Regions from separate parts of the Rhizobium sp. 10PS4 genome, predicted to be linked through region 2. Evidence: predicted binding sites of a transcription regulator. Region 2 holds the regulator's gene; each other region holds the start of a gene.
The links. Region 2 encodes HrcA, which represses chaperone genes, less so after heat shock. Its sites were predicted from a motif close to GTTAGCACTCNCNNNNNGNGAGTGCTAAC; they were not measured.
Positions count from the first base shown of each region.

Region 1: the regulator HrcA is predicted to act here: its motif matches at 1,601-1,629, upstream of groES (co-chaperone GroES).
Region 3: the regulator HrcA is predicted to act here: its motif matches at 1,470-1,498, upstream of RWJ89_RS29680 (co-chaperone GroES).

Region 1 is NZ_JAWDIW010000001.1:437,517-440,789, forward strand. It holds gene groL (chaperonin GroEL) at 1-989, opposite strand, end outside; gene groES (co-chaperone GroES) at 1,143-1,457, opposite strand; gene RWJ89_RS01990 (hypothetical protein) at 1,780-2,070, shown strand; gene RWJ89_RS01995 (hypothetical protein) at 2,180-2,536, shown strand; gene RWJ89_RS02000 (DUF2934 domain-containing protein) at 2,593-2,919, shown strand; gene RWJ89_RS02005 (HD domain-containing protein) at 2,925-3,273, shown strand, end outside.
Region 2 is NZ_JAWDIW010000021.1:65,282-68,554, forward strand. It holds gene RWJ89_RS31335 (nucleoside hydrolase) at 1-546, shown strand, start outside; gene grpE (nucleotide exchange factor GrpE) at 588-1,220, opposite strand; gene hrcA (heat-inducible transcriptional repressor HrcA) at 1,331-2,419, opposite strand; gene rph (ribonuclease PH) at 2,548-3,267, shown strand; gene RWJ89_RS31355 (VOC family protein) at 3,264-3,273, shown strand, end outside.
Region 3 is NZ_JAWDIW010000018.1:114,959-118,231, forward strand. It holds gene RWJ89_RS29660 (DUF1488 domain-containing protein) at 1-135, opposite strand, end outside; gene RWJ89_RS29665 (hypothetical protein) at 126-449, opposite strand; gene RWJ89_RS29670 (hypothetical protein) at 446-781, opposite strand; gene RWJ89_RS29675 (hypothetical protein) at 778-1,041, opposite strand; gene RWJ89_RS29680 (co-chaperone GroES) at 1,553-1,870, shown strand; gene groL (chaperonin GroEL) at 1,921-3,273, shown strand, end outside.

The sequences.
Region 1 (3,273 bases), on a different contig from region 2:
GTGTTTTCCTTCTCGATCGACACCTTCTTGGCTCGGCCGAGCATGTCGAGCGTGACGGATTCGAGCTTGATGCCGAGATCTTCGGAGATGACGGTGCCGGCGGTCAGGATGGCGATGTCTTCGAGCATGGCCTTGCGGCGGTCGCCGAAGCCAGGCGCCTTGACGGCAGCGATCTTCAGGCCGCCGCGCAGCTTGTTGACGACGAGCGTTGCGAGGGCTTCGCCTTCGACGTCTTCAGCGATGATCAGCAGCGGCTTGCTGGATTGGACGACTGCTTCGAGAACCGGCAGCATCGACTGCAGGTTCGACAGCTTCTTCTCGTGGATGAGGATATAGGGGTCTTCGAACTCGACCCGCATCTTGTCGGCATTGGTCACGAAATAGGGGCTGAGATAGCCGCGATCGAATTGCATGCCTTCGACGACTTCGAGTTCGGTTTCGGCGGTCTTGGCTTCTTCGACGGTAATGACGCCATCATTGCCGACCCTTTCCATGGCTTCCGCCAAAAAGCGGCCGATTTCGGGATCGCCGTTGGCGGAGATCGTGCCGACCTGGGCGATCTCGGAATTGTTGGAGATCTTGCGGGCATTGGCCTTCAGTTCCGCGACGATGGCGCCGACCGCAAGATCGATGCCGCGTTTCAGGTCCATCGGGTTCATGCCCGAAGTCACCGCCTTGGCGCCCTCCTTGACGATCGCCTGGGCCAGCACCGTTGCAGTCGTGGTGCCGTCGCCGGCGACGTCGCTGGTCTTCGAGGCGACTTCGCGGACCATCTGAGCGCCCATGTTTTCGAACTTGTCTTCGAGTTCGATTTCCTTGGCGACCGAAACGCCGTCCTTGGTGATGCGCGGCGCGCCGAAAGACCTTTCGATCACGACGTTGCGGCCTTTCGGGCCGAGGGTCGCCTTCACGGCGTTGGCCAAGATGTCGACGCCTCGCAGCATCTTCTCACGGGCTTCTGTGCTGAATTTGATTTCTTTAGCAGCCATGTCCTCACTCCTTCATCGGCAGCCAGAGCAGTTCCAGGAAAAGTGCGGCGCGGTTTTCCGCTTGGAATTGCGTCAGAAATAAAAGGTTGGAGCTGTTCTGCGTTTCCATGAAAAGCTGAAGCGCTCCAGCGTTGACGGATGTCCGTAGGGATCTCAGGCGGCCTGCTTCTTTTCGCCCTGGGTTTCGATAATGCCCATGACATCGCTTTCCTTCATGATCAGCAGATCTTCACCGTTGATCTTGATCTCGGTGCCGGACCACTTGCCGAACAGGATGCGATCGCCGATCTTGACGTCGAGAGCCTGGATCTGGCCGGCGTCGTTGCGTGCGCCGGGGCCGACGGCGATAACCTCGCCTTCCTGCGGCTTCTCCTTGGCGGTGTCGGGAATGATGATGCCGCCCTTGGTCTTTTCCTCTGAATCGACCCGGCGGACGAGAATACGGTCATGAAGCGGTCGAAACGACATGTCTTCCTCCATCGATGAACAATGATGACGTTGTTCCCGTGGCCGGACCGGATAACCAATCCGGGCGGGTGCAGGTTCGCGCGCGCCTTGCGCGAATGATCTGGTTCGAGGGTTCAGCAATTTCAAGAGGCGACGAAAGAAAAATTAGCACTCTCCGCCGAAGACTGCTAACGCCCAACAGGGAACAGACAATCGGCTCCTGCGTTCCAATAAAAGGGCGAACGGCATTGAGGCTTGAATCCGTATTTCGGCATTCCTAGTTCTTTGGTGGCCGAGGCTTGATGAGCTCGGTCACCGTCCCACGTCTTTAGGAGTGAGTGACATGGAAGAGAACACCAAACTAATCAAAGACCTCAGTATCGAGGAACGCGAGGAAATCCTCGTCGATATCGCTCGTACGCTGGAGGACACGGCGCGTGAGGCCTTTGTCGAAGGCAATACGCAATTTGCGGCAATCTCCAACAACATGGCTGAAGCGATCCGCGTCAACGCCGATGAGCTCGCCCGTGATGATCCGGAAAATGCCGAGCTCGTATTGCAGCAGGCAACGGCGATGATCTCGCAATTCGAAGCCGTGCACCCCTATCGGATGGTGAGCATGGCCGTCCATTGATCGCCGGATGCGTGGCTCCGCCTCGATCCCCCGCTCAAATCAATCGCCACCCACGCGGAACTCTCACTGCTTGCGAAGGTTATTGGATCACAACATCGAAAGGTGATCCATGATGACTTTCAGATCCAACGTGCCGCCAGAGAGCGGCACCGACGATGCGCGGTCCGCCGATACCGAACGGGCCGAAACCGATCGCAAAAGGGCATTGGAGACCGCCCGGCGCAATGTGAGTTCGGTATTAAGTCGCGATAGCGGCACCGAAACCCCAAGCCTGAAGCTTGCGAAAAAATATCTCAGTCTCGGCGGCCACCGCCGGTCGATGATCGATGACAATATCACCGATGTTCGCCACTGGGACAAGGATCCGCCGGAGGCCGAACGGTTCTGGAAGGAACGGGTGGAGACGCTTCCAAAGGATCAACGCAAGCAGGTGGAGGATTTTCTTCCAACCATCAACACGCCCTGAAAAGGGCGGCCGAGCCGCTCTTCGGGCGGCTCGTTCCAATGCGCTTGGAGGCGATCATGGCTATAGACAAGCACGAGCAAATCCGTCGCCGTGCCTACGAAATCTGGGAGGCCGAGGGCCGCCCGGATGGCGCTGACCAGCGCCATTGGCTTCAAGCCTGCGACGAACTTGCCGGCGAGGATGAGCATGAGACGCTGCAGAACTTGCTCGATGAAGACGACAGGGATGATGCGGCATTGCTTCAAGGGGCGGGCGAGAGCGGCGATTTCGATCGGCCAAGAACGTGGCCTGTTGAGGCCGCCAAGGCTCCCGTGCCTGACATAGAGATGACGACGGGCGAAAAGCCTTCCTGGCGGAAGATCAGGAAGACCGAAGGGCCGTGATCGCCATGCAGCATCTCGACCATGCCATCCAGATCGCTCTTACGGCCCACGAAGGCCAGGCGGACAAGACCGGCCGGCCGTTCTTCGAGCACTGCCAGCGAGTAGCGCTTCTCGTTTCCGGTGAGGAGACGCGAACGGTCGCCTACCTTCATGACGTCGTCGAGAAGGGCAGCGGCTGGACGCTCGACAGGCTGCGGGAAGAAGGGTTTCCGCCGGCGATCATCTCCGCGGTGAATGCTCTGACACGGCGGCCGGACGAGCCGGATGACGATTTCGTCAGACGTGCGGCATCAAACGCGCTGGCCTTGCCCGTCAAACGGGCCGATCTCGAAGATAATCTCCGACAGGCCGAAC
Region 2 (3,273 bases):
ATCGGCATGGCCTTCCAGAAAGCGCCTGATATCGCCCCCCGCATCCGCGAACTGGTGATGATGGGCGGCGGCTTCTTCGAGGGCGGCAACATCACGCCGGCGGCCGAATTCAACATCTATGTCGACCCAGAGGCGGCCGATATCGTCTTCCGCTCAGGCGTTCCGATCGTGATGATGCCGCTTGACGTGACGCATCAATTGCTGACCCGCAAGGACCGGGTGAAGCGCATGGCCGAGATCGGCACGGCGCCGGCAAAGGCCATGGTCGAGATGCTGGAATTCTTCGAACGCTTCGACATCGAGAAATACGGTTCCGACGGCGGGCCGCTGCACGACCCGACCGTCGTCGCCTACCTGCTGAAGCCGGAGCTTTTCAAGGGCCGGGACTGCAATGTCGAGATCGAGGTCCAATCCGAACTCACGGTCGGCATGACCGTCGTCGACTGGTGGCATGTGACCGAGCGCAAGCGCAACGCCAGGGTCATGCGCCATGTCGATGCGGACGGCTTCTTCGATCTGCTGATCGAACGCTTCGCCCGCATCTAAAGCTTCGGTTTCCCTTCCTCGCGAGGAGGAAGGAAACGATCTCAGGCGTCTTTTTCGTCGAAGACAGAGTTGGTTTCGGTTTCGGCCGGCTTCGGGCCGCCCTTGGCGACACCGACCATGGCCGGGCGCAGCACGCGCTCGCCGATGGTGAAGCCTGCCTGCACGACCTGGACGACGGTGTTGTTCGGCACGTCCGGGTTCGGCACCTCGAACATCGCCTGATGGAAATTCGGATCGAACTTCTGGCCAACCGGCTCCAGCTTGCGAACGCCGTGGCGTTCCAGAGCCGACAGCATGGCACGCTCGGTCATCTCGACACCCTCGATCAGCGTGCTCAGGCCGGCATCGGCAGTAGCCTTGGTTTCCGGAGAGATGGCGTCAAGCGCGCGGCGTAGATTGTCCGAGACGGCGAGCATGTCGCGCGCGAAACCCGCGACGGAATAGGACTTGGCATCCTTCACCTCGCGCTCGGTGCGGCGGCGCAGATTGTCCATCTCGGCAGCAAGGCGCAGATAGCGGTCGCGCAGCTCGCCGTTTTCGGCTTTCAGAAGCTCGATCGGGTCCGGCTGGGCGGGCTCTTGCTGCGCAGTTTCGTTCTCGACGTAGGCGGCAGCGTCGGCTGCGGCATCGGCCGCAGTTGCGTCAGGTCCGTTTTTCGTCGTGTCATCGGTCATGACGGTCTCCGGTTGGTGTCTTCAGATGCGCCCGATATCGAGGTTTGACCGAAAAAAATCAAGTCTGCGTGACAAAGAAGCGAAAATTCCGCGTGACTGATTGCTGCGCGTCAAAGCTGATTGCGCGAAAGGCGGGAGACGAGCTGGGCTGTGTAGTCCACCATCGGCACGATGCGGGAATAATTGAGCCGCGTCGGGCCGATAACGCCGACGGCACCGACGATACGATCGTCGTCGTCACGATACGGCGCGACGATGAGCGACGAGCCGGACAGCGAGAAGAGCTTGTTTTCCGAACCGATGAAGATGCGCACGCCCGAACCGCTTTCGGCGAGATTGAGGATCTCGATCAGGCTGTCCTTCTTCTCGAGATCGTCGAACAGCAGGCGCAGCCGGTCGAGATCCTCGGCGCCGGCAAGGCCTTCGAGCAGGTTGGCGCGGCCGCGGATGATCAGCTGCGTCGGCTTCCCCTCGTCCGGGCTGCCGGCCCAGACAGCGATGCCGCGCTCGACCAGATCGCGCGACAGGGCATCGAGTTCGTGACGGACGTCGTCTTTCAGCCGGCTTAATTGTTTGCGGAGCTCCGGTAGGGTCTGGCCGGACATATGGGCATTGAGAAAATTCGCCGCTTCCGTCAGCTGCGAGGAGGTGACGCCCGCCGGCAGTTCGATGATGCGGTTTTCCACCTGATCGTGATCGCCGACGAGCACGGCCAGCGCCTTTGTCGGTTCGAGCCGGATGAACTCGACATGTTTCAGCACCGGATCGCTTTTCGAGGTGATGACGAGGCCGGCGCCGCGCGAAATTCCGGATAACATGCGGCTTGCCTCGTTCATCATCGATTCGACGGGATTGCCGCCGCTTTCGGCACGCACCTGGCGGTCGATGCTGGCGCGCTCCTCGGCGGAGAGGTCGCCGACCTGCATGAAGGCATCGACGAAGAAGCGCAGGCCGATCTGGGTCGGCAGCCGGCCGGCGCTGACATGCGGCGAATAGATCAGGCCGAGCTCTTCGAGATCGCTCATCACGTTGCGCACCGAGGCCGGGGACAGCGACATCGGCAGGATACGGGACAGGTTGCGCGAACCGAGCGGCTCGCCGCTTTCCAGATAACCTTCGACGATGCGACGAAAAATTTCCCTGGAGCGCTCGTCCAGCGCAGCTACGGCATCCGAAACCGACGTCGACCTGATGCCCATGAAGCTTTCGAACCCGTGCTGATGATACTTCCCGAAAATATAGTCAAACTAACACCCGTGGCAAAAGGGAATTTGCAAATGAGCGCCGCCAATCGTAGAAGCGGTCAAATAAACCCCAGGAGATAAGAATGCGGCCTTCAGGCAGAAAGATCGACCAGATGCGCAAGGTCTCGTTCGAGCGCAATTTTTCCAAGCATGCGGAAGGCTCCTGCCTGGTGAAGTTCGGCGATACGCATGTGCTCTGCACGGCGAGCCTCGAAGAAAAGACGCCGCCATGGCTGCGCAATACCGGCAAGGGCTGGGTCACGGCCGAATACGGCATGCTGCCGCGGGCGACCGGCGAACGCATGAAGCGCGAGGCCGCCGCCGGCAAGCAGGGCGGCCGCACCCAGGAAATCCAGCGGCTGATCGGCCGGTCGCTGCGCGCCGTCGTCGACCTGCAGGCGCTCGGCGAACGGCAGATCACGCTCGATTGCGATGTCATCCAGGCCGATGGCGGCACGCGGACAGCGTCGATCACCGGCGGCTGGATCGCGCTTTACGACTGCCTGAAATGGATGGAAAGCCGCAACATGATCAAGGTCGACCGGGTCCTGAAGGATCATGTCGCCGCCATCTCCTGCGGCATCTTCGCCAGCCAGCCGGTGATCGATCTCGACTACATCGAGGATTCCTCGGCCGAGACCGATGCGAACTTCGTCATGACCGGCACCGGCGGGATTGTCGAGATCCAGGGCACGGCCGAAGGCACGCCGTTCAGCGAAGGCGAATTCACCTCGCTGATGCAGCTTGCCAGAAACGGCATCGGCGAACTCGTGGCGCTGCAGAAGCAAGCCGTCGAAGGATGAACCCCA
Region 3 (3,273 bases), on a different contig from region 2:
TGTGGTGTCGGATTTCGCCAGTGCGCCAATCTCGATGAAGAACAACACCTGGAACATGCCGTCATGGCCGACGAAGCGCACAGCATTTCTCGCCGCATCGAAGCTGCGGCTTTGATTCAGGAAGGCTAGCGCCATGGTTGAACCGGCGGAGTTTCACTCCGGGCGGCGTCCGACAGCCTCAGCCATTCCTTCCGGTATCCTATGTTGAGAAGATTGAAGGACATCATGTCTTTCCCGGCCTGCGGACGGCTCTTGCCTGTCACGGCATGCTCGGAGTGCACTGGAACGCCTGCTGAGACACGATAGACGGTCCACGAACGGGCGGATTCGATCCGGCGGTCGCGTTCGATCTCCATGGAGTAGCGGCCGGAAGCGCCACATTTGTTTTCCCATGTGCCGACGGCAAAGGCATTCCGTCTTCGTTCGGCTTCGTCTTCATGGCTGTTCACGATGTCAACCTTTCGTCATTCGGGCCGTGGCCATGGCCAAACGTCCTCTCGATCAGTGTTGCGCCGCTGCCGGCGGGCGATAGGTTTACCAGTTCCAGGCTGTCTTCCGTCGCGACCCGCTCATGACGTTCATCGTCACTGCGGATGCGGTATTGCAGCACATTTCCTCTCAGAGGCAGCGTGGCGGTAATGCGGTATGTCTCGGGGAGCTTGGAGGGAACGACCAGGAACCCGTCCTTCACCCGGACAGTCTGTCCAACCTTGAAGATATGTGTTGCTGCCTCGCGCCGGATCGAGCGTCCATTGCGTTGCGGGATGCGCGTAGCGGTCATGACGGTTTGTGGTCCTTTTCGAGCGCGGTTTCGAGATCTGACAGGTGGATAGGCATCATCTGCTGCGTCGAACTCTGCGCGGCAATCGCCGGCAGGTGGATGAAGGCGCCGACCCTTAGCCAGGCAAGCCTGGAAACGCTATCGATCAATTCCTCGTCATAATCGACGCGGTATTCTCCGGCTGGCTGCGCCCCGTCGAAACCGGGCAGGTGGAATGAGGATGAAAAGCGGACGACTGTTTGTGTGGTGCGACTGGTCACGGCTGAGGCCTCCGCAGGAAGCGCCGATGCGTTTCCTGTATCGTTGAGTTCCGAACCGGACGAACTCGAGGCTGCCGGTACATCCGCGGTCAGCGCCAAGCTCATTCCGGATCGGAATAGGCGAAATCGACGCCAGAACGACGTCACAAATTGCTATCGAAAATTCAGTGGTGATGGCGGGTCGTAGTTCTCTGACACCGCGAAGCCAAGTCGGCCAAATCGACGAGGCCTATCATTGCGCCTCGATTGAGTTTAAATCAAGATAAATTCGAATTTATCTATGAAAAACGCCAAATTAACTCGATAACCATTTAAATAAAATTAGGTGCGGTGTCGTAAAAATTCTCTTCATTTCCTGATTATTGCAAAATATCCGTTCAAATTTATTTCCTAAATTTTTCCAGAAGTTCCCCGTGCGAACAATATTTCTTGGCACTCCTATCAATCGAGTGCCACGAGTGCTATTTATGAATTGCAGCCGCCCTACGCGCCGGCAGCAGAAAGACCCTCTATGAAATTCCGTTCACTTCACGACCGCGTCGTCATTCGACGTGCGGAAGGCGATGTCAAATCCAAGGGCGGGATCATCATTCCAGACACCGCCAAGGAGAAGCCGCAGCAAGGCGAAGTGGTCGCATTCGGCCCGGGCCTGCGCAACAAAAGCGGCAATCTCGTCCCGCTCGATGTCGAGGTCGGTGATCTCATTCTGTTTGGAAAATGGTCGGGGACCGAGGTCACGATCGATGGCGAAACCCTTCTGATCATGAAGGAGACCGACATCATGGGCATCGTCGAAAAGACCGAAGCGGCTGCCGGCAAAGCCGCCTGAGGGGTCGAATTTGTGACCCGCAACTCAAGACCGAACTGGGAAGAAATATCATGTCTGCCAAGGAAATCAGGTTCTCTACCGACGCGCGCGACCGCCTGCTGCGCGGCGTCGAATTGCTCAACAACGCCGTCAAGGTGACGCTTGGCCCGAAGGGTCGCAACGTCGTCATCGACAAGGCCTATGGCGCACCGCGCATCACCAAGGACGGCGTCAGCGTCGCCAAGGAGATCGAGCTCGAAGACAAGTTCGAGAACATGGGCGCGCAAATGGTGCGCGAGGTGGCATCGAAGACCAATGATCTTGCCGGCGACGGCACGACGACGGCAACGGTGCTCGCCGCCTCCATCTTCCGCGAAGGCGCAAAGCTCGTCGCTGCCGGCATGAACCCGATGGATCTGAGGCGCGGCATCGATCTCGGCGTTATCGCCGTCGTCAAGGAAATCAAGGCGAGGGCGATGAAGGTCAAATCGTCAGGCGAGATCGCACAGGTCGGCACCATTGCCGCCAATGGCGACGCCACCATCGGCGAGATGATCGCCAGGGCAATGGACAAGGTCGGCAATGAGGGCGTCATAACCGTCGAAGAGGCGCGAACCGCCGAAACCGAACTCGATGTCGTCGAGGGCATGCAGTTCGATCGTGGCTATCTCTCGCCCTATTTCGTCACCAATGCCGAGAAGATGCGCGTGGAACTGGAGGAGCCCTATATCCTCGTTCACGAGAAGAAACTCGGCAGCCTGCAGGCGATGCTGCCGATCCTGGAAGCCGTCGTACAGACCGGCAAACCGCTGCTGCTCATCTCGGAGGACGTCGAAGGCGAGGCGCTGGCGACGCTGGTCGTCAACAAGCTGCGCGGCGGCCTGAAGGTCGCAGCCGTCAAGGCGCCGGGCTTCGGCGATCGCCGCAAGGCGATGCTCGAAGACATTGCCGTGCTGACCGCCGGCCAGATGATTTCCGAGGATCTCGGCATCAAGCTCGAGAACGTCACGCTCGATATGCTCGGCCACGCCAAACGTGTGCTGATCGACAAAGAAAGCACCACGATCATCGACGGCTCCGGCGAGAAAGCGGCCATCCAGGCGCGCATCCAGCAGATCAAGGCGCAGATCGAAGACACCACCTCCGACTACGACAAGGAAAAACTGCAGGAACGCCTGGCGAAACTCGCCGGCGGCGTCGCGGTCATCCGCGTCGGCGGCGCGACCGAGACGGAGGTCAAGGAAAAGAAAGACCGCATCGACGATGCGCTGAACGCCACCCGTGCGGCGGTCGAAGAGGGCATCGTGCCCGGCGGCGGCGTGGCACTGTTGCGCGCGAAGTCGGCGCTGACGGGACTGACGGGGGAGAACGCCGATGTGACGGCGGGCATCTCGATCGTGCTCAGGGCGCTCGAAGCCCCGATC